3 regions of the Kitasatospora sp. NPDC090091 genome follow, and region 1 is predicted to be linked to each of the others. Evidence: riboswitches for the same ligand, from Rfam matches in the RefSeq annotation. Region 1 holds a riboswitch; each other region holds the start of a gene.
What was found. A riboswitch is a leader RNA that binds a small molecule or an ion and turns the genes downstream of it on or off. The one in region 1 is predicted to bind cyclic di-AMP.
Positions count from the first base shown of each region.

Region 2: another riboswitch for cyclic di-AMP. It lies ahead of ACIPSC_RS17025 (transglycosylase family protein); the one in region 1 lies ahead of ACIPSC_RS05600 (M23 family metallopeptidase).
Region 3: another riboswitch for cyclic di-AMP. It lies ahead of ACIPSC_RS13805 (transglycosylase family protein); the one in region 1 lies ahead of ACIPSC_RS05600 (M23 family metallopeptidase).

Region 1 covers NZ_JBIVDY010000002.1:571,512-579,251, reverse strand. The annotation lists gene ACIPSC_RS05625 (hypothetical protein) at 423-1,577, shown strand; gene ACIPSC_RS05620 (class I SAM-dependent methyltransferase) at 1,492-2,340, opposite strand; gene ACIPSC_RS05615 (sensor domain-containing protein) at 2,451-3,164, opposite strand; gene ACIPSC_RS05610 (GNAT family N-acetyltransferase) at 3,270-3,860, opposite strand; gene ACIPSC_RS05605 (hypothetical protein) at 3,903-4,850, shown strand; gene ACIPSC_RS05600 (M23 family metallopeptidase) at 4,961-5,821, opposite strand; cyclic di-AMP (ydaO/yuaA leader) riboswitch at 5,834-5,992, opposite strand; gene ACIPSC_RS05595 (YiaA/YiaB family inner membrane protein) at 6,238-6,528, shown strand; gene ACIPSC_RS05590 (alpha/beta fold hydrolase) at 6,700-7,527, shown strand; gene ACIPSC_RS05585 (TetR/AcrR family transcriptional regulator) at 7,625-7,740, shown strand, end outside.
Region 2 covers NZ_JBIVDY010000008.1:338,800-346,539, forward strand. The annotation lists gene ACIPSC_RS17000 (TetR/AcrR family transcriptional regulator) at 1-182, shown strand, start outside; gene ACIPSC_RS17005 (hypothetical protein) at 334-945, shown strand; gene ACIPSC_RS17010 (MazG family protein) at 1,065-2,084, shown strand; gene ACIPSC_RS17015 (SDR family NAD(P)-dependent oxidoreductase) at 2,140-2,565, opposite strand; gene ACIPSC_RS17020 (cytochrome P450) at 2,725-3,990, shown strand; cyclic di-AMP (ydaO/yuaA leader) riboswitch at 4,263-4,432, shown strand; gene ACIPSC_RS17025 (transglycosylase family protein) at 4,438-5,382, shown strand; gene eno (phosphopyruvate hydratase) at 5,643-6,932, shown strand; gene ACIPSC_RS17035 (septum formation initiator family protein) at 7,087-7,551, shown strand; gene ACIPSC_RS17040 (DUF501 domain-containing protein) at 7,541-7,740, shown strand, end outside.
Region 3 covers NZ_JBIVDY010000007.1:11,861-19,600, reverse strand. The annotation lists gene ACIPSC_RS13820 (glycoside hydrolase family 13 protein) at 1-1,420, shown strand, start outside; gene ACIPSC_RS13815 (LacI family DNA-binding transcriptional regulator) at 1,446-2,465, shown strand; gene ACIPSC_RS13810 (hypothetical protein) at 2,561-2,761, opposite strand; gene ACIPSC_RS13805 (transglycosylase family protein) at 3,010-4,275, opposite strand; cyclic di-AMP (ydaO/yuaA leader) riboswitch at 4,262-4,432, opposite strand; gene ACIPSC_RS13800 (hypothetical protein) at 4,816-6,912, shown strand; gene ACIPSC_RS13795 (hypothetical protein) at 7,019-7,740, opposite strand, start outside.

The DNA of each region.
Region 1 (7,740 bases):
CCGGGTGGGCTGCCTATGGTGGCGACACACTGAAAGGAGGTGATCCTGAATTGAGTTCCATCAGGATGCGTGAGGTGGCTGCTCGCTAGAGCCGCCCCTGCCTGCGCAGGGCGAGGCCCCAGGCCTCCGGCAGGCGAATCCCAAGCAGTCACCCGGCCCGTGGGCTCACCGGTACATCCCCGGTGCCTCGGCGCCCGGCCCCTCGCAGGGCCGGCGCAGAGGAGCAGCCCACGGGCCGTCTGCGTTTCACGGCACCTTTTCCGGCACCCTGCCCTGTCCAGCCCCCCCCCCCGCGGTTTCCGGCGCCCCGTACCGGGCATTCGAGCTCCGGCGGGCTTGCCCGCGGCCGGGCGGCAGGCGGCGCGCAGCCGCCCACCAACTAGAGTCGCGAACCGGAGCGGGACGGGTACAGGGGGTACGCGATGGCGGGGAAGGTCGGGCGGGCGGGGAGCGCGGCCGCGACGGTGCACGCGGCGCAGCGGGTGGCGGCCGCGGTGCTGCTCGGGGTCGGTGTGCTCGGGCTGCTGCTGTTCTCGCTCGGCCGGGAGCACGCCTGGCAGGCGCTGGGCGGCGGGCTGGTGGTGGCCGGGGCGTCGATGGTGCTCGGCGGGGCGCTGGGCTTCCTGTTCGGGGTGCCCCGGGTGCGCAGTGGCAGCGGTCCGGGCGGCGAGACGCACGGCTCCTACGCGCCGAACACCAATCTGGAGCAGGTGTCGGACTGGCTGACCAAGGTGCTGCTGGGCGTCGGGCTGACCCAGCTCGGCTCGCTCGGCGAGCGGATGCACCAGCTCGGGTCGGCGCTGGCTCCCGCACTGGGCGGGGAGGAGGGCGCCGTCCCGTTCGCGGCGGCGCTGGTGCTCTACTTCCTGGTCCTCGGCTTCCTGGCCGGCTGGCTGGTGACCCGGCTGGCGCTGCCCCGGGTGCTCTCCGACGCGGACGAGGCGCTGGACCTCTTCCTGGCGGGCCAGGACCGCGACCGCCGGGGCGACAAGGTGGGTGCGGACGACCTCCGGGTCCGGGCGATGCAGCAGCTGGGTCTGCTGGGCGGCGCCGCGGACCGGGCCGAGGAGCCGGTCCACCGCCCGTCGGCGGGCGCGGTGCCCGGGCCGGCGACCGTGATGGCCGAGGTCCGCTCGGCGGCCCGGCGCTCGGCGCTGACCGCGGACCAGGTGCGCGAGCTGTTCGCGGACGGCGACGAGGGCCGCCGGCTCCAGGCGCTGGCCCTGATGCAGGGCGATCCGGCGCTGGCCGACCTGCCCGGCGTGCTGGACGCGATCGAGCACCCGCGCTCCGGCTTCGAGCAGTACAACGCGCTGCTGGCGGCCCGCGGGCTGCTCAACCGGCTGCCGGCCGCCGAGGCACAGCGGCTGCGCGACGCGCTGGCCGGGCAGCTGGTGGCGGCGGACGGCATCCCGTACGGCTCGGACCGGAGCTGGCTGGCGGAGAAGATCCTCTCCCGCCTGGAGGCGCCCGGCCTGCCGCCGCAGCAGATCAGCCTCCCGCAGCAGGCGGGCCCGGCCGCCGAGGCGCCGGCCCAGCCGGAGTCGTCGCCGCCGTCGCAGCCGGTTCAGCCCTAGGGAGCCACCGGGAGCCGCCGGCCCGGCGTCGGTGGTCGGCGGCCCGCAGGACGAGGACGCGCCGGGAGCGGCCGTCCTCCGCCCGGGCGAACACCTCGATCTCGCTGGCGATCCGGCGCTCGCCGAGGGTGTGCCGCAGCCCGTCCAGGTGCGGGCAGCGCTGACCGGAGCCGTCGTGCAGCGGGTGGACCCGGACCTCGCCGTCGGGCCGGGTGACCCGGACCAGTTCGGCCAGGGCGGCCACCTGCCGGTCGAGGTCGAACAGCTCGGGGTAGGCGAAGACCAGGTACCCGCTGAGCGTCAGCGCGAAGGTCCCGTCGGCGAACGGGAGCCGGGGCAGCGCGGCTGCCACGTACTGCTCGGGGTGGCGCCCGGTGTCGGCGGTGAAGAGCCGCCGGGCCCGGTCCCAGCTGCGCAGGTAGCGGTCGTACGGGCGGTGCTGCGGCAGCGGGTAGAGCGCCGGACGGGCCGCCATCGCGGCGGCCATCGAGGCACGGGCGGCCAGCGCGCGGGCCGCCACCTCGGGGACCGGCAGGGCGTAGGCCGGATCGGTGGCGATCACGTGGCAGCCCAGGGCGCGCGCCTCGGCGGCCAGGCCGGCCGCGCCGGCGGGGCAGTCGAGCACCGGCCCGGGCACGGCGGCGAGCGCCGCGCGGCTCAGGCCGAAGAGACCGCAGTACTCGTCCAGCGGGCGGGAGGTGACGAGGACGCCGGCGGGGTCGGGGGCTGCGCGGGCGGCGGCGGGGGCTGCAGGGGCGGCCATGCGGGCATCGGAACACGGACCGGCCGCGCCCGCATCCGGAGACGCCCGGGCCCCGCAGCCCGGCCGCCGCCCCGGAGGGTCCGGCCGGGCCGCGGGGCCCGGGGGTGGGCTCAGCGGCCGAGCAGGCCGCGGACGGCGAGCCGGTTGACGTTGGTCAGGCCGCGCACGAGCTGCGGGGTGAGGAAGACGATGAGCAGCCCGAGCAGCGAGACGCCGGCGATCTGCAGCGGCGACTGGATGAAGTAGACGTGCCGGGTGTGGTCGTCGTCGTAGAAGTCGAACAGCTGCAGCCCCGGCCAGCCGACGTACGTCGGGTAGACCCAGTGGTAGAGCGGGTATGCCGCCAGCGCCCAGCCGACCAGCAGGAACGTCAGCGACACGGTGAAGCTGACGATCGCCCACGGGAACATCAGCACCTGGTAGAGCGCGGCCTTCCAGCCGGCCGCGTCGGCCATCCGCGCGGTGATCAGGCCCCAGCTGCCGGGGCGGACGGCCTTCACCGGCGCAGGTCCCGGCACGTCGAGCGCCAGCATGCTGCGGGTCCGGGCCCGCTCCAGCCGGCCGAAGCCGCGGGCCCCGGCGGTCAGCGCCGCCAGGACCGGCAGGCCCAGGACGGTGACCACGGTGCCGAGGCCGAAGCTGAACAGCGTGATGGCGAAGGAGAACCCCGCGACGGCCACCGGGAGGCCGGTGAGGCTGTAGCCGAGCTCGCGGTAGAAGTAGGAGGAGAAGGGCGCGCGCCAGGCGTACGGCGGCTCCTCGGTACGGCGGGCGCCCTCGGCGGGGAGGTCGTACGCGGTGCGCTGGATGCTCTGGCTGCTCATGGCCGGCCTCGGTCCTCGGTTCTCTGCGGGCTTTCGGGGATGGCTCCACCCTCCCAGGGCCCGGACGCGGCGGACATCCGGCTCCCCGGCGAACCGGGGGTGGGGTTAACCCCCCGTCGGGCCCCGCCCGCCGGGCCGCGGCCACTCGTCGGCGAGCAGCGAGTACTGCAGCGAGTCGTGCCAGGTGCCGCGCAGTCTGACGTCGTGCCGGATCCGGCCCTCCAGCTGGAAGCCGGCCCGGGTGAGCACCCGCGCGGAGGCCTCGTTGGCCGGGTCCACCCGGGCGGCCAGCCGGTGCAGGCGCAGCGCGCCGAAGGCGAAGTCGCAGAGCAGGGCGGTGATCTCGCCGGCGTAACCGTTGCCCCAGGTGTCCCGGCGCAGCGCGTAGCCGAGGTCGGCGGAGCGGTGGTCGCCGAGGGTGAGGGCGGCGTTGCCGATCGGGGTGGCGTCGGCCGGGTCGTCGGCGTCCGCGCGCCGGGTGACGGCCAGTCGGTAGACGGTCCGCTCCTCCCGCAGGGCCTCCTCCAGGTACTGCTCGATCTGGTCGGCGCAGTCCACCAGATCACGCGGTTCGAAGGGGAGGTAGCGGGTGGCCTCCGGATCGCCGAAGACGGCGTGCAGCGCGTCGACGTCTCCGGGGGTGTGGTGGAACTCCCGGAGGGCGAGGCGGGGGCCGGTGAGGCGGACGGGGACCATGGAGGCAGACCCTACCCGCGCTTTCCGGTTACCGTAAGTGACATGGAAGACGATGACCTGCGGCTCGCCCCGCACACCAGGGCCGCCGAGCTGCTCGCCTGGGCGGAGGCCGAGGGCCGCGCGCCGGTGGCCGAGGCCCCGCTGCGGACGGTGCTGGCGCTGCTGGAGCTGGGTGAGGGCAGGATGCGCGACGGCTGGCCGGAGCTGACCTCGGACGCCGTGGAGCAGCTGCTCCACGAGCGGCTCCACCTCTACGTGCAGCCCGACCCGGAGCAGGACCCGCTGGCGTACGGCGAGGCGGTGCGACTGCTGATCGACCACCAGCGGGCTTCGAAGCGGCTGAACGCCAAGCGGCAGGAGCGGCTGCACGCGGAGGCCGAGTGGCAGGGCGAGGTGGCGGCCGGCCTGCTCCGCCGGGCCGATCTGGTGACCTGGCCGCGGCTGTACGCGCTGCTGCTGCACGCGTACGGGGTGGACGTCACCGACGAGGCCGCGGTGTTCGACTGGCTGTCGGGGTTCCGGGAGCTGGCCGAGGAGGACCGGCGGGCCGCGTTCGAGGCGCTGGCGGAGGCCGGCTGGCTGGACGAGGCGGACCCCGCGGGCTGGGGTCCGGGCCGGGTGCTCTCGGTCGGGATGGCCACCGACGGCGCGCGGCGGCTGCTGGAGCACGGGCTGATGCGGCGCAGCTACCGCAACCTGGCGGAGCTGACGGCGCTGGGCCGGCCGATGCCGGACGAGCTGTCCGGGGACTTCGGGGCGTTCGAGGAGGCGGCGGAGTCCGCCGCGCTGGACCTGTTCGGCTCGTGGACGGTGCCGGGGCTGCCGCGGCTGCTGGTGGCGGAGTTCCCGGAGCTGGCCCCGGAGCCGGGCCAGCAGGAGATCGACGCCTACCTGGCCGGTCTGCCGGCCGAACAGGACGCGGCGGAGCAGGACGCGGCGGAGCAGGACCTCACGGAGCAGGACGCGGCCGAGCAGAAGCGCACCGAGTAGCGCGGACGGCGCGCGGAGACGGAAAGGCGCCCCGGCCGGTACATCGGTACCGGCCGGGGCGCCTTCGTCGTGCCGCCCTCACGGGGCGGCCGCCCCCGGGGGGCGAACCGTCAGGGGGTGACGCCGCGCTGCTCGAACCAGCTCTCCGGGTCGACCGGGGCGCCGCCGTCGGGGCGCACCTCCAGGTGCAGGTGCGGGCCGGTGACGTTGCCGGTGGCGCCGACCTTGCCGAGCTGCTGGCCGGGGACGACCTTGCCGGAGCCCTTGATGATCGAGGAGAGGTGGCAGTACCAGATCTCGGTGCCGTCGGGCAGCGTCTCGACGATCCGGTAGCCGTACGAGCCGGCCCAGCCGGCCGAGGTGATGGTGCCCTGGCCGACCGCGTACACCGGGGTGCCGGTGTCGGCGGCGAAGTCCAGTCCGGTGTGCAGGTGGGCCCAGTAGGAGGCGCTCTGGCCGTAGTGGGCGGAGAGGCGGTAGTCGCGCACCGGCAGGTTGATCGCGGCGAGCTTGGCCTTCTCGGCCGCCTCGGCGGCGCGCTTGGCCTCCTGCTGCTGGACGGCGCGCTTGGTCTCGGCCTCCTTGGCGGCCTGCAGGCGGGCGGTCTCCTCGGCGGCGGTGCGCTGGCTGTCGGCCTGCTGCTGGATCCGGGCGGCGAGCGCGAGGCCCGGGTCCGCGGAGAGCGCGACCGGGGCCTCGTCCGGCGCCTCGACGGCGGGCGCGGCGGCCGGGGTGGCGGAGGCGAAACCGGTGGCGCCCAGGGTGGCGGCGACGGCGGTGACGCCGAGCAGCGGGGCGGTCCCGCGGGTCTGACGCGGCATCCGGTGGCGGTTGGTCTCGGCGGGCTGCGGGGCGGCCTCGTCGTCGGACCCGCCGTACTCGCCCAGGTGGGCGGGCGGCCACGGGTGGTCGAGCAGCTGGGTGCCGGCGGAGGAGCCGGGCAGATGTGCCGGAGAGTGCGTCGACGCCACGGAGGCGCGCTCCTTTCCTTCCTTCGCGCCTACCGGGTTAGCTGACGGGTTCGGAGCAGGAAGGTCTCCTACGGCTGGGCCTGGGCCCGGCCGATTCACCCCAAGGAACGTGGTTCCCCGGCTCCCTGGCCTGCCCGGAGGCCGGCCGGCGGGATTAGGCGACGGCGCACGGTGCCGTCTGGGTACGGCGTTGCGGACCGCGCTGCGTTATCAAACGTTAATCCTAGGAGCCCCCGATTCCAAGCCGTCCGCATGGGACGACAGGACACAGCTCGGACACTACGCGATCCGGTGGGCGATTTGGGGCGTTTGACGACAACTGACACTACCGAACGTGATAGGACGTCAACGAACGACCCCGTGTTTGAGTACTTCTACTCATGTGGACCTCGTTCGACGGCGCGCATCCTGGCGCCATGAACGCACCGATGCAGTCACGCACCACGGCCGCGTACTACGTCCAGGCCGTGCTCTCCTTCACCCTCTCCGCCGGCGCCCTCGCGATCGGCATCGCCTACCTCCCGGTGGGCGCCTGGACCCGCGCCTTCCTCGGGGTCGGCCTGCTCTACACCGTCACCTCCGCCTTCACCCTGGCCAAGGTCGTCCGGGACCGGCAGGAGACCAACGAGATCGTCACCCGGGTCGACCAGGCCCGGCTGGAGAAGCTGCTCGCCGAGCACGACCCGTTCAAGGTCGAGGGCGCCTGAGCCGACAGGCCGGGAGAGCGGCAGACCCCCGGACGCGCCAGGGCCGGGGCCCGGGCCGGGACGCGCGACAGGCTGACGCCGATAGCTTGACGGCTAAGGCTATTAGCCTTAGCTTTATGGGTGTCGGCAGCGCCCGCCGACACCCCGTCCCGGCGGACCGCGGAGGCCCTCATGACCGGCACCAGCACCCCCACCACGCTGTTCCTCGACGTCCCCGGCGGCCGGCTGGCCTACGACGACACCGTGCAGGGCGACGGCCTGCCCGTCGTCCTGCTCCCCGGGATGCTCGACAGCCGGGCCGCCTACCGGCACCTGCGCCCGCTGCTGACCGCGGCCGGCCGCCGGGTGATCACCATGGACCTGCGCGGCTTCGGCGAGTCCTCGATCGCCTGGGACGACTACTCGCCGGCCGCCATCGCCACCGACGTGCTCGCCCTGCTCGACCACCTCGGCATCGAGCGGGCCGTGCTGGCCGGCAACTCCTACACCGGCGCCACCGTGGTCAAGGCCGCCGGGGACGCGCCCGAGCGGGTCGCCGGGATCGTCCTGCTGGACGCCTTCGTCGAGAACCTGCCGCCGACCGCCCTGCAGCGCGCGATGTTCGGCGTGATGGGCACCCTGCTGGTGCACTCGCCCGCGTTCTGGGGCCTCTACCACCGGAAGATGGCCTACCCGGGCCCCAAGCCGGCCGACTTCGACGGCTACGTGGACGGCCTGGTCGCCGCGATGCGCACGCCGGGCCGCAAGGCCGCGACCCGCGGCTACGTCCGCGGGGAGTCCGCGCCCGCCGGCTGGACCGCCGCCGTGACCTGCCCGGCGCTGGTCGTCATGGGCAGCAAGGACCCCGACTTCCCGAAGCCGGAGCTGGTCGCGGACCGGCAGGCCGCCGCGCTCAAGGCCCGCAAGGTGATGATCGAGGGGTCGGGCCACTACCCGATGGCCGACCGGCCGCAGGCCACCGCCGACGCGCTGCTGCCCTTCCTCGCCGAGCTCGCCTGAAACCGCCGCCGACCCACCGCGCGGTCCCCGCGCACCACGCCGACCCGGGCGCCCGCGTGCGCCGAACCCCACCCCGGAACCACGGAGGCCGCTCCCCATGCCCCGCGTAGGACTCACCCCCGAGCAGGTCGTCGACCACGCCCTCGCCCTCATCGACGAGCAGGGCGCCGAGGCCCTCACCCTGGCCGCGGTCGCCGCCCGCGCCAAGGTGGC
Region 2 (7,740 bases), on a different contig from region 1:
GGGAATGGAACCGACTCACCGGTGAGCTGCTGGAGCGCCACGGCGCGCGCTTCCCCGCGCTGACCGCCGCCATCGCGGCCGGTGCCTTCGCGCCGCAGCAGGAGGACCCGCTGGACTACGGCCTGGAGTGCATCCTGGACGGCGTCGCCGCCCTGATCGACCGCACCGCGCCGCAGCCGTAGCCGGGGACGGCCGGCGGCGGCCACCGAACGGGTGACCCGTTCGGCTCGCGGTCCGCGCGACGGCGGCCTCCCGGACCTACGCTCGGTGGACGTGCTGCGTCCGGTGGGAGCGCCCCTCCGGGCCCGCCGCCACCTCGCCCCGGAGGCCGCCATGCACCGTCGGACCGCCGCCGTCGGCGCCCTGCTCGCCGCCGTCGCACCGGCCGCCGCGGGGCTGGCCGCATGCGGGGGCGGCGGGCTGACGGCCGGCACCGCGGCGGTGCTGGACGGGCGGCGGATCCCGGTGCGCGCGGTCGAGGCCCGGGTCGCGGAGCTGCGGCACACGGCCGGCGGCCCGTCGGTGGACGCCCGGCAGCAGCCGGACGGGCCGGCCCGGCGGGCCGTCGCCGACCTGGTGCTCGACGCGGTGGTGGCCCGTGCGCTGGCCGACCGCGGGCTGGCCGTCGGCGCCGCCGAGGTGGCGGCGGCGCGTGCCGACGCCGCGGAGCGGTCCGGGGGCGCCGATCCGCTGGCCCGGGTGCTGGCCGACCGGGGCGTCCCGGGCAGCGGGATCGACGACTGGTTCCGCCGCCGGCTCGGCATCCTCCGGCTCGCCGCCGCGGCCGGGGCGGATGCCGGCACCCCGGAGGGCGAGGACGTCGTCCGCCTTGCCCTGGCCGACGCGGCCACCGCGCTCCGGTTGCGGATCAACCCCCGCTACGGCACGTGGGACGCCGCCCGGGCCGCCCTCGTCCCCGACCTCCCGCCCTGGCTGGCCCGCTGACCGGCGGCGCGCGCAGGAAGTCGGAAGCGCCGACGTCCGGTGTTCCCGCGCCCGGGCAGCGGGCCGAGCGGGCGGGAATGCGGAAGCGGGTGCCGGGGCGGCCCGGGTAGGTTCGGGGTGTGACGAATCTTCCCGGCGCGAAGCTGATCCTGCTCACCACCACCCACCGGGTGGCCCCCGGTCTGCTGTCCTGGCCGGCGTGGGAGGCCCTGCGTTCGGCCGGGCGGGTGCTGGCCGCCGACGCGGGGCACCCGCAGGTGGCCGCGGTGCGCCAGGCCGGGGTCGAGGTGGAGATCGTGGAGCCCGGCTCCGCGCCGGCGCTGGCCCGGACGCTGACCGGGCAGCCGGCCGGTGCGGGCACGACGGTCTGGCTGGGCAGCCCGGACGGCGACCCGGGCCTGACCGACGCGCTCGCCCGCCTCGCGGTCGAGCACGCGGGCGAGGTGCCGGAGATCGAGGTGCTGCCCGGTTCGTACGACCTGCCGGGCGCGCGGCTGCTGGACCTGGTCTCGGTGATGGACCGCCTGCGCTCGCCCGGTGGCTGCCCCTGGGACGCCGAGCAGACCCACGCCAGCCTGGTGAAGTACCTGGTCGAGGAGGCCTACGAGCTGGTCGAGGCGATCGAGGAGGAGGACCGCGAGACGCTCCGCGAGGAGCTCGGCGACGTCCTGCTCCAGGTCTTCTTCCACTCCCGGATCGCCGAGGAGCACCCCACCGACGCCTTCTCCATCGACGACGTCGCGGGCGACATCGTCGAGAAGCTGATGTACCGCCACCCGCACGTGTTCGGCGACGCGCAGGCCGAGGGCGCCGCCGAGGTCGAGGCGAACTGGGAGGCCCTGAAGGCCGCCGAGAAGTCCGGGCGCGAGTCGGTGCTGGACGGCGTGCCGGCCGGGCTGCCGTCGCTGGCGTACGCGGCGAAGCTGGTCTCCCGGGTCCGCCGGGCCGGGTTCACGGGCGTGCCGGACGCGCCGTACGCGCTGCCGGCCGAGCTGACCGCGGAGTCGACGGGCACGCTGCTGCTCGCCCTGGCGCAGCGCGCGCACGACGCGGGCGTGGACGTGGACGCGGCGCTGCGGGCGGCCGCGCGCGGCTACCGGGAGGCCGTCCGCGCGGCCGAGGGGCTCAAGCCCGAGTAGGCCGGAGCGGGCACGGTCGGACGGGCCTCGCCCCGGGAGGTGCCCGGCGGCATGCTCAGACGCGCGCCGCCTCCTCCACCGGCCGGCGCGGCTGCGGCACGACCACCTCGCCGATGGCCTCGCCGACCAACTGCAGCAGCTCCGCGAGCCGCTCCAGGTCGAGGTGGTCGGGCAGGTCGGCCAGCGAGACGATCCGCTCGCCGTCCGGGCCGGCGACGCAGAACAGGTCGATCGGCCCGAGGTGCTTCTCGGCGGTGTCGACGAGGGCGGCGACGTCGCTGGGGCGCCGGACGTCACCGCAGACGCCGACGACCGGACAGCCCGGCCTGTCGAGCTCGGTGGCGAGGTCCTCGGCGATGCCGACCTGCTCGTCCGCGATGAGGACGCCGGCGGCGCCGGCCGCGGTGAAACGGCGCGCGAGGTCGGCCCCCGACCCGCCGTCGAGTACCGCGATCACGACGACTGCCCCGGTGACCCGCATGGTGCGCTCCTCCCTGGTGGGCGGCTCCGCACCGGCGCCCACACACGTGCTTTGCGGAGGATCGTAGGCTCGTCCCGATCCTCCGCAACAGGAATTACCCCTCAGGTGACCAGGCTCACGCCTGCCGTACGGGCGATCTCCACCGGATACGGTCGACCCATGCCAGTTCAGCCCGATCCCGCCCGCCCGTCGCTCTTCACCTGGGAGTTCGCCGCCGATCCGTACCCGGCGTACGCGTGGCTGCGGGAGCACGAGCCGGTGCACCGCACGACCCTGCCGAGCGGGGTGGAGGCCTGGCTGGTGACCAGGTACGCGGACGCCCGGCAGGCGCTCGCCGACAGCCGGCTCTCCAAGAACCCGGTCCACCACAGCACGCACGCGCACCGCACCGGCCGGGTCGGCATCCCGGGCGAGCGGCAGGCCAACCTGATGACGCACCTGCTGAACATCGACCCGCCGGACCACACCCGGCTGCGCCGGCTGGTCTCCAAGGCGTTCACCCCGCGCCGGGTGGCCGCCTTCGAGCCCCGGGTGCAGCAGCTCACCGACCGGCTGATCGACGGCTTCGCGGCCCGCGGCAGCGCCGACCTGATCCACGAGTTCGCCTTCCCGCTCCCCATCTACGCGATCTGCGACCTGCTCGGCGTGCCCGCCGAGGACCAGGACGACTTCCGCGACTGGGCGGGCATGATGATCCGCCACGGCGGCGGCCGGCGCGGCGGCGTGGGGCGGGCGGTGAAGCGGATGCGGTCGTACCTGGCCGAGCTGATCCACCGCAAGCGGGCCGACCTCGGCGACGACCTGATCTCCGGGCTGATCCGGGCCAGCGACCACGGCGAGCACCTGACCGAGAACGAGGCCGCGGCGATGGCCTTCATCCTGCTGTTCGCCGGGTTCGAGACGACCGTCAACCTGATCGGCAACGGCACCTACGCGCTGCTGCGCAACCCCGGGCAGCGGGAGCTGCTGCAGGACTCGATCGCCCGGGGCGAGACCGGCCTGCTGGAGACCGGGATCGAGGAGCTGCTCCGCTACGACGGGCCGGTGGAGCTGGCCACCTGGCGGTTCGCGACCAGCCCGCTGACCATCGGCGGGGTGGAGATCCCGGTGGGCGACCCGGTGCTGGTGGTGCTCGCGGCGGCGGACCGGGACCCGGCGCGGTTCGCCGACGAGAACACCCTCGATCTCGCACGGACGGACAACCCGCACCTCGGCTTCGGGCACGGCATCCACTACTGCATCGGTGCCCCGCTGGCCCGCCTGGAGGGCCGCGCCGCGCTGGCCACGCTGCTCACCCGGCTGCCCGATCTGCAGCTCGCCGAAAGCCCGGAGAATCTGCGGTGGCGAGGTGGTCTGATCATGCGTGGACTTCGTGAACTTCCTGTCGAATTCACTCCGGAGAACGCGGAGAAGAACCCCGTCTGATCACGGGCCGGAACCGATTGCAGCGGCCGGCGCGTCCTCCGGCCGGCGGCTCGACACGCTGACACGGCGTCGCCGAGCCGCCCATTCAGGGGGGTTGAACCGCCATCAATCCGGACATACCGCCTCCGTTGGTAGGCGATCGACCGTGTGCCGTAATTTCTGTGTGATATCGGCGATATGAGCTTGTGATTGGTGTGAGGATCTGTCTACTCTCCCTGCAGTTCGCAGCTGCGGACCTCGTGCGCGGAACGCCGAATCCTGCCCGCCGCGCCACGGGAAACCGACCAGAACCCTGGGCAGGGGCGGGGGACCCAGGTTTGTTGCCGTCCTCCACGGCTTGGGGTGAAGCCGCAGTCGCGGGCAGAACGCCTCGCGACACGCGGCCGGGCCACCTCCCGGTCCGAACCCGACAGCTCACCTCGCAGGCGTGCGGAGAGGGACGTCTTCATGCTGTTCGTTGGAACTGGCCGCCACCGCCGCCGCACCCAGGCCGAGAAGGCCATCGCCGTCGCCGGTGTGGCCGGCGTCGGACTCGCGATGCCGCTCCTCACCGCCACCGGCGCCTCGGCGGCCCCCGTCTCCACCTGGGACGCGGTCGCCCAGTGCGAGAGCGGCGGCAACTGGAGCATCAACACCGGCAACGGCTTCTACGGCGGTCTGCAGTTCACCTCCAGCACCTGGAAGGCGTACGGCGGCACCGCGTACGCGCCGCAGGCCAACCAGGCCAGCAAGGGGCAGCAGATCTCGGTGGCCGAGAAGGTCCTCGCCTCGCAGGGCCCGGGCGCCTGGCCGGTCTGCTCCAAGCGGGCGGGCCTGAGCAAGGGCGGCGCCGCGGCCGAGGTCGACACCGCCGTGGACGCCAAGCCCGCGGCGCAGCAGCCCGCCGCGCCGAAGCCCGCCCAGTCGAAGCCGGCTCAGAAGCCCGCGCAGCCCGCTCAGAAGCCGGTGCAGCAGCAGGCCCCGAAGCCGGCCGCCCAGCAGCCCGCGCAGCACGACGCCAAGGCCCCGGGCTTCTCCGGCCAGGGCGGCTGGGACGCCGACGCGAAGGTGTACTGGTACCAGAACGACGGCGCCTGGTACTGGACCAGCCACCAGAGCGTGTACCAGCAGCACACCGCTGACTACGCCCCCCAGGCCGCCGTCCAGTCCGCCGGCCAGGGCGTCGGGTACATCGGCCAGGGCGACGCTCCGACCCCCGTCCACGCCGACCCGGCCGCCCAGCAGCAGCGCACCGGCCACGGCTACACCGTCCAGGCCGGCGACACGCTGGGCGGCATCGCCGCCGCCCAGGGCGTGTCCGGCGGCTGGCAGTCGCTGTACGACGGCAACCGCGGCACCGTCGGCGGCGACCCGGACCTGATCATCCCCGGCCAGGTGCTCAACCTCGGCTGAACCGCCGTCCGCTGAACCCGGGCCACCGCCCGGCGCGGACGAAGGGGGCCGGATACGTCCCCCTTCGTCCGCATCCGGACCGCTTTCACGGGGCAACCAGGTGAACTACCGGTGGGTAGTGCGGCCACACGCTGAGACGGACCCATGGCCGACGTGGCCCCGAGAGCCCGTGCGGTTAGGCTCTGGTCGTAACGACTCCGCAATCGTCCGGCCGACAGCACCCACCGTCAGCCGGACCTGCTTCCGCTAGGAGATGCCTCGTGCCGTCCATCGATGTCGTCGTAGCCCGTGAGATCCTCGACTCGCGTGGCAACCCCACGGTCGAGGTCGAGGTCGGCCTCGACGACGGCAGCACCGGCCGTGCCGCTGTCCCGTCGGGTGCCTCCACCGGCGCCTTCGAGGCGCTGGAGCTTCGTGACGGCGACAAGAACCGCTACTTCGGCAAGGGCGTGGAGAAGGCCGTCCTGGCCGTCATCGAGCAGATCGGCCCGGAGCTGGTCGGCTACGACGCCACCGAGCAGCGCCTGATCGACCAGGCCATGCTCGACCTGGACGCCACCCCGGACAAGTCCTCGCTCGGCGCCAACGCCATCCTCGGCGTCTCCCTGGCCGTGGCGCACGCCGCCTCCGAGGCCAGCGACCTGCCGCTGTTCCGCTACCTGGGCGGCCCGAACGCGCACGTCCTGCCCGTCCCGATGATGAACATCCTCAACGGCGGCTCGCACGCGGACTCCAACGTCGACATCCAGGAGTTCATGATCGCGCCGATCGGCGCGGAGTCCTTCTCCGAGGCCGTCCGCTGGGGCGTCGAGGTCTACCACACCCTCAAGGGCGTCCTGAAGGAGCGCGGCCTCTCCACCGGCCTCGGCGACGAGGGCGGCTTCGCCCCGAACCTGGACAGCAACCGCGAGGCGCTGGACCTCATCACCGAGGCCATCCAGAAGGCCGGTTACGTGCCCGGCCGCGACATCGCGCTGGCCCTGGACGTCGCCGCCTCCGAGTTCTTCAAGGACGGCGCCTACCAGTTCGAGGGCAAGTCCCTCTCGGCCGCCGAGCTGATCGAGTACTACGCCGAGCTGGTCGCCGCGTACCCGCTGGTCTCCATCGAGGACCCGCTGGACGAGTCGGACTGGGACGGCTGGAAGGCCATGACCGTCAAGCTGGGCGACAAGGTCCAGCTGGTCGGCGACGACCTGTTCGTCACCAACCCGCAGCGCCTGGCCAAGGGCATCGAGACCGGCACCGCCAACGCGCTGCTGGTGAAGGTGAACCAGATCGGCTCGCTCACCGAGACCCTGGACGCCGTCGAGCTGGCCCAGCGCAACGGCTACCGCTGCATGATGTCGCACCGCTCCGGCGAGACCGAGGACGTCACCATCGCCGACCTGGCCGTCGCCACCAACTGCGGCCAGATCAAGACCGGTGCCCCGGCCCGCTCCGAGCGCGTCGCCAAGTACAACCAGCTGCTGCGCATCGAGGAGATCCTCGACGACGCCGCCGAGTACGCCGGCCGCGGCGCCTTCCCGCGGTTCCGCTCCGCGGACCAGTAAGCCCGGTAAGTACGAGCGCTGACACACACTGCTCCCGCCGGTGCCCCGCCTGTTCACCCCGTAGGGTGGACGGCGGGGCACCGTCGCGACCGGGCGGCGCCACCGTCGCGACCAGGAGGGGACACCGGAGATGGCAGGCTGGAGGATCCCGGGCTTGGCGGCCCGGCCCCGCTTCACGAGCCGGGCGACCGTCCTCGTCCTGGTGCTCTGCTCCCTCGTCGCGATCCTCGCCTACCCGACCCGGCAGTTCATCTCCCAGCGCTCCGAGATCTCCGCCCAGCGGGCGAAGGCCGAGCACGCCCGGCAGCAGGTCGAGCAGCTGCGCCGGGAGAAGACGCGCTGGCAGGACCCGGAGTACGTCAGGGCGCAGGCCCGCGCCCGGCTGCACTACGCGATGCCGGGCGAGACCCCGTACATTGCGGTGGACCCGGCCGGCCAGAGCGCCGCCAAGTCCCCCGCGGCTGCGCCCGCGCCGTCCGACGGTGCGGCCGCCGCCCCGGCGAAGGCCGCCAAGCCCTGGTACGCGAGCGTCTGGGACTCCGTGGACGCCGCCGACACCGCCCCGCCCTCTCCACCCGCCACTGCCCCCGCTGGAGCCAGCTCCCCCCATGACCACTGAGAACCACCCCTCCGCCTCCGACGCCGACATCGCGGCCATCGCCGCCCAGCTCGGCCGGGTCCCGCGCGGTCTGCGCGGCGTGGCACACCGCTGCCCCTGCGGCAACCCGGACGTCGTGGAGACGGCCCCCCGGCTCGCGGACGGCACGCCGTTCCCGACCCTCTACTACCTGACCTGCCCCAAGGCCGC
Region 3 (7,740 bases), on a different contig from region 1:
CGACCCGATGTTCGGCACCCTGCTGGACGCCGACGCGCTGATCCGCGACGCGCACGCACTGGGCCTGCGGATCATCGTCGACCTCGTCCCCAACCACTCCTCGGACCAGCACGAGTGGTTCCAGCGCGCCCTGCGCGAGGGTCCTGCGTCCCCGCTGCGCGAGCGCTACCACTTCCGTCCGGGCAAGGGCGAGAACGGCGAACTGCCGCCCAACGACTGGGAGTCGATCTTCGGCGGCCCGGCCTGGACCCGCTCGGAGAACCCGGACGGCACCCCCGGCGACTGGTACCTCCACCTGTTCGCCCCCGAGCAGCCCGACTTCAACTGGGAGAACCCGGCCGTCGCCGACGAGTTCCGCTCGATCCTGCGGTTCTGGCTCGACATGGGCGTCGACGGCTTCCGGATCGACGTCGCGCACGGCCTGGTCAAGGCCCCCGGCCTGCCGGACATCGGCGGCGGCGACCAGCTCAAGCTGCTCGGCAACGACATCATGCCGTTCTTCGACCAGGACGGCGTGCACGAGATCTACCGCAGCTGGCGGAAGATCCTGGACGAGTACCCGGGCCAGCGGATCGGCGTCGCCGAGGCGTGGACCCCGACCGTCCAGCGCACCGCCAACTACGTCCGCCCCGACGAGCTGCACCAGGCCTTCAACTTCCAGTACCTGGGCACCTCCTGGGCGGCGGCCGAGCTGCGCGAGGTGATCGACCTCTCGCTCGACTCGATGCGCCCGGTCGACGCCCCCACCACCTGGGTGCTCTCCAACCACGACGTCACCCGGCACGCCACCCGGTTCGCCAACGAGCCCGGCCTCGGCACCCAGATCCGCACCCCCGGCGACCGCGGGCTCGGCCTGCGCCGCGCCCGTGCCGCCACCCTGCTGATGCTCGCGCTGCCCGGCTCCGCCTACCTCTACCAGGGCGAGGAGCTCGGCCTGCCGGACGTCACCGACCTGCCGGACGAGGTCCGCCAGGACCCGTCGTTCTTCCGCAAGGCCGGTCAGGACGGCTACCGCGACGGCTGCCGCGTGCCGATCCCGTGGTCCGGCACCGAGGCTCCGTACGGCTTCGGCCCGACCGCCGGCGGCCCCAGCTGGCTGCCGCAGCCCGCCGAGTGGGCCGAGCTCAGCGTCGAGGCGCAGACCGGCGACCCGACGTCCACCCTGGAGCTGTACCGCAGCGCGCTGGCCGTCCGCCGCCGGCAGGCCGACCTCGGCGCCGGTACCGAGGTCGAGTGGCTGGACAGCCCGGCCGGCACCCTGGCGTTCCGCCGCGGCTCCTTCGTCTGCACCGTGAACACCACCGCCGAGCCGGTCCGGATACCGGCACCCGGCCGTCTGCTGCTCTCCTCCGCGGACGCCGTGGTGGACGGCGGTGAGACGGTGCTCGCTCCGGACAGCACCGACTGGTGGGCGGTCTGACGTGGTTGCAATAGGCTCTGGGACCGTGACTACGGCGCGACTCTCAGACATCGCGGCACAGGCGGGGGTCAGCGAAGCCACCGTCTCCCGCGTGCTCAACGGCAAGGCGAACGTCTCGGCCGCCACCCGGCAGACCGTGCTGGCGGCGCTCGACGTGCTCGGGTACGAGCGGCCGACCCGGCTGCGCCAGCGCAGCGCGGGCCTGATCGGGCTGATCATCCCCGAGTTGAGCAACCCGATCTTCCCCGCGCTGGCTCAGGTGATCGAGCAGGTGCTGAGCCGGCACGGCTACACGCCGGTGCTCTGCACCCAGACGCCGGGCGGATCCACCGAGGACGAACTGGTGGAGATGCTGGTCGACCGGGGGGTGTCGGGCATCGTCTTCGCCTCGGGCCTGCACGCCGACACCACCGCCGACCACGACCGGTACGCCCGGCTCATCGGCCGGCAGGTGCCGTTCGTGCTGATCAACGGGTTCAGCGAGCGGATCGACGCCCCGTTCATCTCGCCGGACGACCGTTCCGCGATGTGGATGGCCGTCCAGCACCTGGCCGAACTCGGCCACGAGCGGATCGGCCTGGCCATCGGCCCGCGCCGGTACGTGCCGGTGCTGCGCAAGATCGAGGGCTTCACCGCGGCCATGCGCGAGGTGCTCGGGCGGACCGAGGAGGAGGCCCAGGACCTCGTCCACCACACGCTGTTCAGCGTGGAGGGCGGGCACGCCGCGGCCGGCGCGCTGCTGGACAAGGACTGCACGGCGATCGTCTGCGGCAGCGACATGATGGCGCTCGGCGCCATCCGCGCGGTGCGCCAGCGCGGGCTGAGCGTCCCCCAGGACGTCTCGGTGGTCGGTTTCGACGACTCGCCGCTCATAGCGTTCACCGAGCCGCCGCTGACCACCATCCGGCAGCCGGTGGAGGCGATGGCCACCGCGGCCGTCGACGCGCTGCTGGAGGAGGTCGGCGGGAACGCCGCCCAGCGCGGGGAGTTCATGTTCCAGCCGGAGCTCGTGATGCGCGGCTCCACGGGCGCCTGCGCCCGCTGAGACGGCACGCCCGGACGCCGCGTCCGGGCCGGAACGGGCCCGAACGGCCGGGGCCCGGGGAGCGATGTGCTCCCCGGGCCCCGGCCGTTCGCCGTTCAGCCCTCCTGGGCGGCCGGGCGGCCCTGCTCCAGCCGGTGTCCGTCGGCGGCCTCGCCGGTCCGGGTCTCGGTGCGCCGGCCCCGGGCGAGGTAGTCGCGCAGGATCAGCTCGACGGCGTCCTGCGGGTTCTTGGTGCCGGAGAGCATCATCGCGTCGATCGCGAGATTGGCGTCGAGCGTGACGGTGACCTGGGCCATGGGGACTCCTCCTCGGGTGCGCAGAGCAGCAGCATGCCCGGTGCGGCCCGATTTGACCATGACCGGGCGGGCCCGGCGCCGGGCCCACCGCGCCGCCCGCGCCGGGCCCACCGCGCCCGCCTGCGCCGCCCCGGCCGGGGCTCCCCGTCCGGGTGCCCGCGGGCCGGGGTCCGGCCGGCGGCGGGCAGGCCGAAGCCCCCGGGGAGAGCGACCAGACTCTCCCCGGGGGCTGCGGCGTGTGCGGTGGGTCAGACCCGGCCGGCGAAGTCCGGGGCCCAGTTGGCGACGGTCTGGGTCCGCACGCCCGCGCTCGGGTTGGCAGCCTCGACGTACTTGCCGTCACCGATGTAGAGCGCGACGTGGTAGACGCCGGAGTCCTGGCCGTTGTTGGACCAGAACAGCAGGTCGCCCGGCTTGAGGGCGTCCAGCGACACGTGGGTGCTGGCGGCGGCCTGGTCGGCGGCGACGCGCGGGACGGAGACGCCCGCGGCGCGCAGCGCGGCCTGGGTCAGGCCGGAGCAGTCCCAGCCGCCGTTCCCGGTGCCGCCGTAGACGTAGGCCTGGCCGACCTTCGACAGGGCGAAGGAGACCGCGGCGGCCATGCTGCCGGTGGCGGCCTCGGCCGGCGCCTGGGCCTGGGTCTGGGAGGCCTGGGTGGCGGTCTGCGCGGCCGGCTTGGCGGCGGTGCTGCCCGCGGCCGCGCCGGAGGAGCGGTCGAACCAGTCGAAGCCCTTGCCGGACTCGTCCGAGGCCTGGGTCTTGGCGTGGTCGCCGAGGCTCAGGTGCTGGCCCGGGTAGATGTGGTTCGGGCCGTCGGTCAGGGTGTCGCGGTTGAGCTCGTACAGCCGCTCCCAGCCGCCCTGGACGTGGTGCTTGTCGGCGATGGCGGACAGCCAGTCGCCGGCCGCGACGGTGTAGTCGCCGCCATTCTCCTGCCACTTCTGCGACCAGTCGGACCGCTTCTGGCTCCAGGTCTTGGCGGAGTCGGCGGCGGCCGGGGTCTCGGCCTTCGGGGCGGCGGGCTTGGTGGCGGGGGCCTGGGCGGCCGGCTTGGCGGCCGGGGCCGGGGTCTGCGCGGCCGGCTTGGCGGCGGTGGAGGTGTCGACCGCGGCGGGGGTGCCGCCCTTGGTCAGACCGGCCTGGACGGAGCAGACCGGCCAGGCGCCCGGGCCCTGGACCGCGAGCACCTTCTCGGCGATCGCGATCTGCTGGTCCTTGGTGGCCAGGTCGGCGCGGGCGGCGAAGGCGGTGCCGCCGAACTCGGCCCAGGTGCTGTTGGTGAACTGCAGGCCGCCGTAGAAGCCGTTGCCGGTGTTGATGCTCCAGTTGCCGCTGCTCTCGCACTGGGCGACCTTGTCCCAGGTCGCGACCGAGGCGGCGGAGGCGGAGGTGGTGGTCAGGCAGGGGATGGTGAGGCCGATGCCCGCGACTCCGAGCGCGGCGATGGCGCGGCGGGTACGGCCGGACAGACGGGTGCCGTTGGTGGGCAGCATGAAGATGCGGTCCTCTCCCACGCCTGCGAGGTGAGCTGTCGGATTCGGGCTGGAGTTGCCCGGCCGCGCTGTGGACGCGGCTTCACCCCTAGCCCTGGACCGGTACGAGGACCGGCCCGGGGCGACTTACCTGTGGTTCCCCCGCTCCTGCCGTGGTGCGTTTCTGCGCTGCCAGCACACCCGACGGCAGGACTCGGCGTTGCGGACGGGCTGGGTCCGTGTGGCCACGAACGGGGAGCACGTTAAGCAGACTCAAGTTCAAACCGCAAACATGTGTGACACCCGTCACGGTTTGCGAACCACCTGCCTGTGGCGTGTCCACCATGATCAGAAATGACCGATTTCCGGCAACGCCCGTGCGGGCCGCCGCAACTGCCTATGCTTCAGAACGTCGGGACCGACGGAGCCGTCTGGGGGGAGGGCTACGCAGCGATGGCCATGGACGAGGAGCAGGGCGGCGGACAGCCGGCCGACGGAGCCCGCGGAGCGCATCGCAGGGCAAAGCATCGCAGACCGGACATCCCGCCCGAACGACCCCGAACTCCCGTAAGCCGCCGCACAATGCTGCGCTGGCTCGCCGTCGGCACGGCGTTCGCGGCGATCGGCGGCGAGGAGGTCCTGCGGCGCTCACTGACCGGCTCGGCCGGGCCGACCGCCGGGAGCACCACCACCAGCCTGGCCGACACCGGCGGCGACGGGGGCCCGGAGCACGGCGGCCCGGAGCACGGCCCCGGCGCACCGCCCACGTCCGCCGACGGCGCCGAGGGCGACGCCCCCGCGCCCGGCCAGGGCGGCCGCCGCTGGTCCGACCCGGCCGGCTGGGGCGGCCGGCTCCCCGGACCGCAGAGCGCCGTCCGGATCACCGACCGGGTGCTGCTCGACACCGACGCCGCCGTCGGCTCCCTGCTGGTCGAGCCCGGCGGCTCGCTCACCTTCGCCGCCGACCGCGGCGTCACCCTCAGCTCGGCCGGCAACGTCGAGGTCCGCGGCACCCTCGCCCTCGCCCCCGGCGGCAGCGCCGTGCACACCCTGCGCTTCCCCTCCGTCGACGAGAAGCGCTTCCGGGGCGACGGCATGAACGTGGTCGACACCGACGTCGGCCTCTGGGTCACCGGAGCCGGCTACCTGCGGCTGGACGGCGCCGCCAAGACCGCCTGGGTGCGCGCGGCCGGCGAGCTGCGGGCCGGCGCCACCACCGTCAGCCTCGCCGCGCCGCCCGCGGGTTGGCAGCCCGGTGACGAACTGGCCGTCACCCCGACCGGTCCGCCGGACGAGGAGGGCTTCTCCGCCCGCTACGACCTCGCCGTGGTGCGCTCCGTCAGCGGATCCACCGTCACCCTGGAGGCCCCGCTCCGGTACGCCCACCCCCGGGTCGCCGTCGGCGGCGGCGTCACGGTCGGGGCGGAGGTGCTCAACCTGACCCGCAGCGTCCGGGTCGAGGGCTCCGCCAAGGGCCGCGCCCACGTCCACCTCACCAGCTCCCGCCGGGCCGACGTCCGGCACGCCGCGCTGCGCTGGGTCGGCCCGCGGACCGACACCAGCGAGAGCTGGAAGGGCCCGGACGGTACCGTCCCGGTCACCGCGCCGGTGCTCGGCCGGTACGGGCTCCACTTCCACATGCTCGGCGACGCCACCCGCGGCACCGTGGTCGAGGGCGTGGTGGTGCGCGACGCCGGCAACCACGCGTACGTCCCGCACGCCAGCCACGGCATCACCTTCCGCAGCTGCATCAGCCACGACACCTGGGAGGACGCCTACTGGTGGGACGGCCCGCTGGACACCCGCACCCCGCAACAGCCGTCCGACGACATCGTCTACGAGTCCTGCGTCGCCTCCCGCACCGTGCTGGAGCCCAACCCGCGGGCCTACCGGCTGACCGGCTTCAACCTGGGCGCCGGCACCGGCGGCAAGGCGCTGGACTGCGTGGCCGTCGGCGTCCAGGGCGCCAACGGCGCCTCCGGCTTCGAGTGGCCGGAGAACAGCGAAGGGGTCTGGACCTTCCAGCGCTGTCTGGCCCACAACAACCTGCAGGACGGCATCTTCGTCTGGCTGAACGCCCGGCAGCACCACGTGGTCACCGAGTTCGCGGCCTACCACAACGGCGGCTGGGGCATCGAGCACGGCGCCTACCTCAACGACTTCGACTACACCGCTAGCGTCCTCTACGGCAACGCCGGCGGGGGAGTGGCGCTGCACGCGCTCGGCCGGGAGAAGGGCACCGTCTTCGACGGGCTGCTGATCGACGGCGCCGGGCAGAGCGACTTCGCCGTCTCCACCGCCCACCACGAACTGGCCGGCGAGGCCGTCACCTTCAGCCGCAGCCGGTTCACCGGCTACCGCCGGGCCGGCCTGGCCTTCCGGGCCACGCCCGACGGCAAGCCGGACGACGTCCTGGTGCTGGACTGCGAGTTCGGCGGGAACGAGCTCTGGCTGGACCCGGAGGCCGGGCCGCCGAAGAACGTCCTGCTGCGCCGGGCCGGCCGGGCCGAGGTGCTCCAGGTGCGCCGGGCGGAGGACGGCGGCACCGCGCAGCCGCAGTGGAACGCGAGCAGCACCCCGCTCGCCTCGTTCGCCGCGCAGTCCCGGCCGGTGCAGCTGCCGACGCTGCGGTTCAAGGACGCCGCCGCGCCCACCGGACGGGTCGGCGGCGGCTCCTGATCGTTCCGGCCGCGGGCAGGCCCGCCCGCTCCCCGGCCGCCCACGGCACGCGCGAGGCCCGGAACGCCACCGTTCCGGGCCTCGCACGGCGTTCTGCCGTTCCCGCCTACTCGGCGGCGTGCCGCCCGCCACCGGAGCCCGCGGCGGGCTCCTCGGCGGCCTCCTCGGCCTCGACGACGTGGGCCGGCAGCGCGGCCAGGTAGGTGGAGCCGATCAGCTGGCCGACCGTCGGGTACGCGCCCAGCGGGGCGGCCGACGGGCAGCCGCTCTCCTCGGCGGCCGCGGCGAGCAGCTCGGAGTCGGCCTCCGGGCCGATCACCAGTGGGGCCAGCGCCGGGTTCTGCGCGCCCATCTCCTTGAGGTGCGCGACGGCCTCGGCCACCGAGCCGGGGATGTCGAGCGCGGCGGCGACGACCGGCACGGCGAGGCGGGCCGACAGCAGCACACCGGTGATCCCGGCGGCGGCCGCGGCGTCCTCGCCACCGACGGTGGTGAGCACGACGCCGTCCGCGGCGGTCGCGATGGCGAACAGCCGGGCGCGGTCGGCGCGGGCCAGGCCGGCCTCGGAGAGCCGCACGTGGACGGCCTCGGCCAGCAGCGGGTGCGGGCCCAGCACGTCGGTCACCTGGGCGCCGTACTCGGCGGCCAGCGCGTGCAGCTCGGTCAGGAAGCCGTGCGGCCCCGGCGCCAGCGGCACCACGACCGGCGCGGGCAGGCCGGCCTCGGCGGCCGCGGCCAGCAGCTCGGCGACGGTGCGGTCCTCGGTGGAGGCCTCGCCCCCGGCCTCGCCGGCCGGGAGGTAACCGGCGGCGGTCTGTACGCCGGTCT